3 regions of the Micromonospora sp. NPDC003241 genome follow, and region 3 is predicted to be linked to each of the others. Evidence: riboswitches for the same ligand, from Rfam matches in the RefSeq annotation. Region 3 holds a riboswitch; each other region holds the start of a gene.
The links. Region 3 has a riboswitch for cyclic di-AMP ahead of ACWDVW_RS02565 (NlpC/P60 family protein). Riboswitches for the same ligand answer to the same signal wherever they lie in the genome.
Positions count from the first base shown of each region.

Region 1: it holds a riboswitch for cyclic di-AMP, as region 3 does, so the genes downstream of both, ACWDVW_RS13610 (C39 family peptidase) here and ACWDVW_RS02565 (NlpC/P60 family protein) in region 3, are expected to answer to the same signal.
Region 2: it holds a riboswitch for cyclic di-AMP, as region 3 does, so the genes downstream of both, ACWDVW_RS09575 (coiled-coil domain-containing protein) here and ACWDVW_RS02565 (NlpC/P60 family protein) in region 3, are expected to answer to the same signal.

Region 1 covers NZ_JBSFSO010000013.1:60,065-62,238, forward strand. Annotated here, with positions in the region: gene ACWDVW_RS13605 (hypothetical protein) at 1-600, shown strand, start outside; cyclic di-AMP (ydaO/yuaA leader) riboswitch at 909-1,050, shown strand; gene ACWDVW_RS13610 (C39 family peptidase) at 1,276-2,133, shown strand.
Region 2 covers NZ_JBSFSO010000008.1:135,729-137,902, forward strand. Annotated here, with positions in the region: gene ACWDVW_RS09570 (carbonic anhydrase) at 1-82, shown strand, start outside; gene ACWDVW_RS09575 (coiled-coil domain-containing protein) at 164-1,180, opposite strand; cyclic di-AMP (ydaO/yuaA leader) riboswitch at 1,184-1,315, opposite strand; gene ACWDVW_RS09580 (YibE/F family protein) at 1,482-2,174, opposite strand, start outside.
Region 3 covers NZ_JBSFSO010000002.1:179,183-181,356, reverse strand. Annotated here, with positions in the region: gene dcd (dCTP deaminase) at 1-182, shown strand, start outside; gene ACWDVW_RS02565 (NlpC/P60 family protein) at 238-1,278, opposite strand; cyclic di-AMP (ydaO/yuaA leader) riboswitch at 1,291-1,427, opposite strand; gene ACWDVW_RS02560 (NlpC/P60 family protein) at 1,607-2,174, opposite strand, start outside.

The DNA.
Region 1 (2,174 bases), on a different contig from region 3:
GCCGAGGCCGAGGCGGCCGACCTGCGCCGCTACGCCGGTGAGGTGGCCGTGGCCGCCGCCGGGGCCGCGCAGAACGCCGCCCGGCGGCAGGAGGCGTGGCGTACCGCTCAGACCGCTCTCGACCGGGCCTGGGCCGGATTCGACGAGGCGGAGAGCCGGGCCCGGCGGCTTGCCGGTGTCACCGCGCTGCCGGCTCCCCGCACCCCGCGCACCGCCAGCGAGTACGCCGCCCGGGAGCGCTGGCTGCACCACGCGGCGATGCAGGCGCACTGGCGCGGTGACCTGTCGGCGCGGCAGCTCACCGACGTGCTGGCGCGTCGGGCCGGCTGGGATCCCCGACTGCACCCGGCCGAACAGGAGGTCGTCCTGGCCCGGGTCGTCCGCGACAACCACCGGGCCGCGTACCGGGTCGCCGCCGAGCGGGAACGGGCCGCCTGGCGGGAGGCCGAGCTGGCCATCGACGCGGCCCGGGTGCTCTCCGCCGAGGCGTACGCCGCCGCGCAGCGCCTGCGCCCGAACCCGTTCCCGGCGCCCGCCGTCACCGCCGTCGCACGTCCGGCCGCAGCGGTCCTGCGGTGGCGACCGGCGCGCGTGGGGTGACCCGGCTCGGCGACCGGATAGTCCGGCCGGATTGGGTGAGCCCGGTCACATCCCTCGCCGGAACGGACGCCGAGGCGGGAACCGCCCGAGACGTGACGCGATGCCCGGAGACATTGTCTGCGGGTGGTCCCCCTGTCACCGCCTGTTGCGTCGATCGCCGTCGGTCCCGTTGCGCGACGTCGCTGACCGAACGCCCGAAAATCATCGACCTGGATCATGTTTACGCAGGTCAGAGCGGGTTGGCAGGGCAATGGCCGGCCAGTAGTGTCGGCCCGTCCGATGCGGTACCCGATCGCAGGAGGCGACGCCGCATCGACCCGCCTAATCGTGGTCTCACGAACCGGGGACCCACCGCACCACTGGGGTGAATCCGCGAGCCTCGGCTCACGGTAGGGCCGTCTTCCCGCCCGAACCCGTCAGCTAACCCGGTCGGCGGTGTCGGAAGGAGCCTTCCTCTCGTGCATCCCCTCGTCGTACCCCTTGAGTTCCCTCACCTCCACGGCACTGCGGTGCCCGCGCTCGCCGGGCCGTCGGCTACGAGCTGACTGCGGCCACCGCCCCCGCCCGGTCATCCGGGCGCAGCCCCTCGCACGGCCGTCCCCGTACTCGGGCGGTCCTCGACAGGTCCTGTCGAGTTGACCGCCGGAGCGGTTCGCCGTGCCTCCCTGAGCTCCCGTGGAGGACTCCGTGAAGCAGACCGTCACGCGCCAGCTACGCCGGCTGGCCACCGAACGCCCCTATCAGGTCGTCGCCGCCTCGGCCGCTGCGCTGGCGCTGGCCACCGGTGCCGGTGCCGTACTCGTCGGCACCGAGGACGCCCCGGCCACCGCGCACACCACGACCACCGTCGCCGAGTTGCGCGGCGACACCGCGGTCTCCCGCGCCGAGGCCCGGGTGGAGCCGACCCCGTCGACCCCGCCCAGCAGCGCGGCCCCGAGCAGCGCCGCGCCGTCGCCCTCGCCGAAGGCCACCTCGGCGGCCCCCTCGCCGGTGGCCACCAGTGCGAAGGCCGCCCCGAAGGCACCGGCGCGGAAGGTCCTGGACTACGACTTCCAGGCGCAAACCACCGGCTACTACTGCGGCCCGGCCGCGGTACGCAACGCGCTCAGCGCCGCCGGTGTCGACCGTGACCAGGACACCCTGGCCGCCCAGCTCGGCACCACGTACGCCGGCACCAACTCGGCCCAGGACACCACCCGGGTGCTCAACGCCACGGTCAAGGGCGGGCCGTACTCGACCACGATGTTGCCGGGCGGCTCGGCCAGCCCGGCGCAGATGGACCAGCTCCAGGCCGACGTGGTCGAGGCGATCACCGACGGGCGCGGTGTCGTGGTGAACGTGGCCGGCAGCGCCACCGACACCGACGGCGGCTGGCACTCCTTCCCCGGCGGCCACTACGTCGCCGTGGTGGGCTACGAGGACGACGGTCGACTGGTCAAGATCGCCGACTCGGCCGACGCCTCGTACTACTCGTACTGGATGACCACCATCGATCTCGCCCACTGGGCCGCCACCCGCGGCTACTCCTCCTGAGATGTAAGGAAGGGTCCCCTGCTAACGCCTCGTGCATAGCA
Region 2 (2,174 bases), on a different contig from region 3:
GTACCGGCTGGCCGCCGGTGAGGTGCGGACCATCGCGGCGGAGCCCGCCGAGATGGCGGGTGTGGTCACGCCCGTGGGCTGACCCGCCGGATTGCCCGACACGGACGACGAGGGCCGCTCCGCCAGACGGCGGAGCGGCCCTCGCAGGTCACCCGGACGGTGCTCAGAGCAGCGACACGTGCACGTGGTCCGTGTGGTTGGACGGGCCGCTGTAGGACCGCCACCTGTTCTCGGTCGGGAACCAGATCTGCCGGTTCCAGATCACGTAGTAGATGCCGAGCCGGTCGGCGTTGCGGACCAGGAAGGCCGCCAGGTTGTTGCCGTAGATCCGGGTGTCGTTGTTGTGCCAGGGGCTGAACCCGCTGTTCTGCAACGACCAGTCACACGCCCGGCCCTTGGGGTGCTCGAACCTGTCACCGGGCCGCCAGCAACCGACGAAGCGGTCGAAGCCGGCCCGCTTGACCTCCTTGTACATGTGCAGGGTGCGCGGCGTGATGCAACCCGACGTGGTCGGGTCCTTCTGGCTGCACGACTCCGGCTTCCAACTCCCGTCGGACGCGCGGTTCGGCGCCACCCGGGCGACCGGCGAGGTGGCGGCCACCAGGCCACCGGTCAGGCCCTCGCCACCGACCAGGCGCAGTGACTTCTCCGCCTCGGTCTTCTTGCGCGCCATGTCGTTGGTCAGCTTCTGCTGCTCACGGACCTCGGCGTCGGAGGCGAGCTTGGCCTGGTCGGCGCGCTCCCGGATCGTGTTGACCTCGCCCAACTTCTTGTCGTTGAACAGGTTCAACTCGTCCAGGGCGGACGCGCGGTCCATGAACGAGTCCGGCGCGTTGCTCTGCAACAACATCGCTATCGCACCGACCCGGCCGGTGCGGTACGACTGCGTCGCGATCTCGGCGACCTGCGGCCGGAGCGCGTCGAGGTCGGCCTGTGCGCGGCGCAGCTCGACGTCGAGCTTGAGCTGGCGCTTCTTGGACTTCTCCAGTTGGTTCTTGGCCTTGGAGAAGTCGCGGTTCGCCGACTCGATCAGGTCGTTGAGCATCGGTGGGTCGTCGTCGTGCTCGGCCGGCGCGGGTGGGTTCGGCGCGGCCATGGCCGGCAGGGGCCCGGCGAACACGGCGAACGCGGCGAACACGGCCACCACGGGTGTCATCCAGCGGCGTAGGGGTGCCGTCACTTCTTTCCCTTCCATCGACCGCCGACCGGGTTAGCTGACGGGTTCGGAACGGAAGTGGCCCCTACCGCTGACGCGGATTCACCCCACCTACCTGGGTCCCCGGCTCGCCTCGCGGCGATTGGGCGGTGGCACCGCAGGCGCCGCTGCGCGCCTTCGTCGGTGACCGGCTGTGAGGTTACCCGACGGTCCATGTCGGTCTCTACGCCCCGAACCCGGCTAGATGCGTCATTTCGTAATCGCGATGGGTGACCAACGACACGGGCACGAACCGTGTCGGCAGGGGCGGTCACGCTGCGGGGTGTCACCATGTGGTGTCCGTGCTCCTGTCCGGGTCGGGCCACCGCGATCCGGTGGCGGGGGGTGTGTCACGCGCACGCGCGGTGCTGAGCGCGTGCAGGGCCTCGGTCCGGTCCGTGCCGGGCCGGGGAGTCGGGGGAGTGGGGCCGTCGCCGTCCGGCCCGTCGTCGTGGCCGCCGGACCCGCCGGGCTCCGGCGTGTCCCGCCGTCCGGCGGTGACCACCAGCGCGGCCAGTGCGGTCGTCAGCGGTACGGCGGCGACCAGCCCCAGCGTGGCCACCACGCTGCGGACGATCTCCTGGGTGAGGAACTCGCTGGTCACGATCTGGCCGAGCGCGCGGGTGTCGGCAGTGAGCAGGAGCAGCAGCGGCAGCGACGCGCCCGCGTACGCCAGCACGATGGTGTTCACCACCGAGGCGATGTGGGCCCGGCCGACCCGGGTCGCCGAGCGGTACAGCTCCCGGCGGGTGAAGCTCGGGTTGGCGTGGCGCAGTTCGGTCACGGCGGCGGCCTGGGTCACCGTGACGTCGTCGAGCACGCCGAGCGAGCCGATGATGATGCCGGCGAGCAGCAGGCCGTGCAGGTCGACGTCGCCCCGGAACATGGACAGCGTGGTGGCGTCCTCGCTGCCGAAACCGGTCAGGTGGGTGGCCCGGGTGGCGGCCAGTCCGAGCAGGCCGGTGAGCACCAGACTGCC
Region 3 (2,174 bases):
TGGCCAACCTGCCGATCATGCTCTGGCCCGGCATGAAGATCGGCCAGCTCTGCATCTTCCGGCTCTCCTCGCCCGCCGAGCACCCGTACGGCTCGCTCGTCTACGGCTCGCGCTACCAGGGCCAGCGCGGCCCGACGCCGAGCCGCGCCTGGCAGAACTGGCGTACCTGGCCGACCCGCTGACGACCGGCGGGCCCGCGCTGCCGAGACGCGGGCCCGTGGCCGTCCGCCCGGCGACTCAGCCGGGCCGACCGAAACTGTGGATCGGACTGGTGTCCATCCGCTTCATCGCGATCGGCTTGCCCGCGCGGGAGGCGTGCACCACCCAGCCGCCACCGACGTACATCCCGACGTGGTGCAGGTCGCGGAAATAGAAGACCAGGTCACCCGGGCGCAGGTCGCCGCGACCGACCGAGGCCGTGACCTGCCGCTGCCGCGCCGCGTTGTGCGGCAGCGCCACTCCGGCCCGCGCCCACGCGGCCAGCATCAAACCCGAGCAGTCGTACGCGTGCGGCCCCTCGGCCCCCCACGAGTACGGCTTGCCGATCTGGGCGCACGCGAAGGTGACCGCCTCACCGGCCGGGCCACCCGGATAGGTGGCCGGACAGGGCGCCGGCCGCAACGGACCACCACCCCCGTCGTCGTACGCCCGCAGCCGCAACCGCTGCAACCGCTCGATCTCGGTGTCGATCTGCCGCCGCTTCCCGGCCAGGTCGGCCTCGGTGCGGGTCAGCTCGGCGATGGTGCGGTCCAGTCCGGCTCGGGCGGCGGCGAGTTCGTCCCGCAGTTCACGCGCCTGGCGTACGTCCTCCTGCTGGAAGCGGGCGTACCGGTCGAGCACGCCGAGCTGGGCGATGACCTCGCCGGGCGACCGGCTGCCCAGCAGCGTGTTCACGGCGCGGACCGGCTCGCCCCGGTACGCCCGCGCGGCCAGCGCGCCGACCCGCTTCATCGCCTCGTCCACCTGCTGTTGCAGCGGGGCGATGCGGGCGGTCAGGGCGTCCGCCTCCCGGCGGGTGGCGGCCAGGTCCTGCCGGGTGGCGTTGTGTCGTTCGATGACGGCTTCGAGCCGGTTCCAGTCCTCGTCGATCTGGCGCTCGATGTCGTCGACCGTGGGGTCGGCGTGGGCCGCCGTCGCGCCACCGGTCAGCAGAACGGCGGTCGCGGCGAGTGCGGCGAGTGCGGTGATGCAGCGGTACCAGCGGGATCGCGGCGCATCCGTCGTCGGGCCGGGCTTCGCCGACCGGTACGACGGAGGCCGCGGGGCATGGTGTGCCACCGGGCTGCGTACTCCTTCTTCCCAGACCGCCTACCGGGTTAGCTGACGGGTTCGGGCGGGAAGGGAACGCCCTACCGCGACCATCGCGGACTCACCCCGGAAACCTGGGTCCCCGGCTCGCTCGGACAGCGACTCGGCGGTGTCGGACCGTCACCGCCCCGGGTGGGCGGTCCTGCCAGCGGGCCAACGATTGACCAGCGTAGGGACGATCGGCGTCGATGCGCAACACACCCACACCGTCACTCTCGGTGCATTAATCCGACAACGCAGAAGGCCCCCGGTCGCTTGACCGAGGGCCTTTCGTCGTTCCTGCGTACGGGCTCAGGCGTCAGCCGGGTCGACGGAAGCCGGCGACCGGCATCGTCGTGATCGGCGAGACGTTGACCGGCACCCCGGCCCGAGCCGAGTGCACCATCTTGTTGTTGCCCAGATAGATCCCGACGTGACTCACGTCGCTGCGGAAGAACACCAGGTCACCGGGGCGGGCGTCGGCCCGGGAGATGGCCTTGCCCTCGCGCCACTGGGCACCGGTGAAGTGGGTCAGATAGATACCCGCCGCCTTGTACGCGTACTGGGTGAGGCCGGAGCAGTCGAACGAGTTCGGCCCGGTGGCACCCCAGACGTACGGCTTGCCGACCTGCGCGCAGGCGGTCCGGATGGCCGTCCGTGCCGCGTCGCTGACCACACCGTTGATGGTCGGGCAGTTGGTGGTCTTCACCGTGGTCACCGGCAGGGACCGCTCCAGCCGCTTGATCTCGGCGTCGATCTGCTTCTTCTTCGCCGCGAGCTGCTTCTGCTTGGCCTCCTGGTCGACGATCAGCGCGTCGAGCGTGGCCTTCTGGTCGTCGTACTTCTTCCGGATCTTCATCACGCCCTCGAGCTGGCGGCGCTCCTCC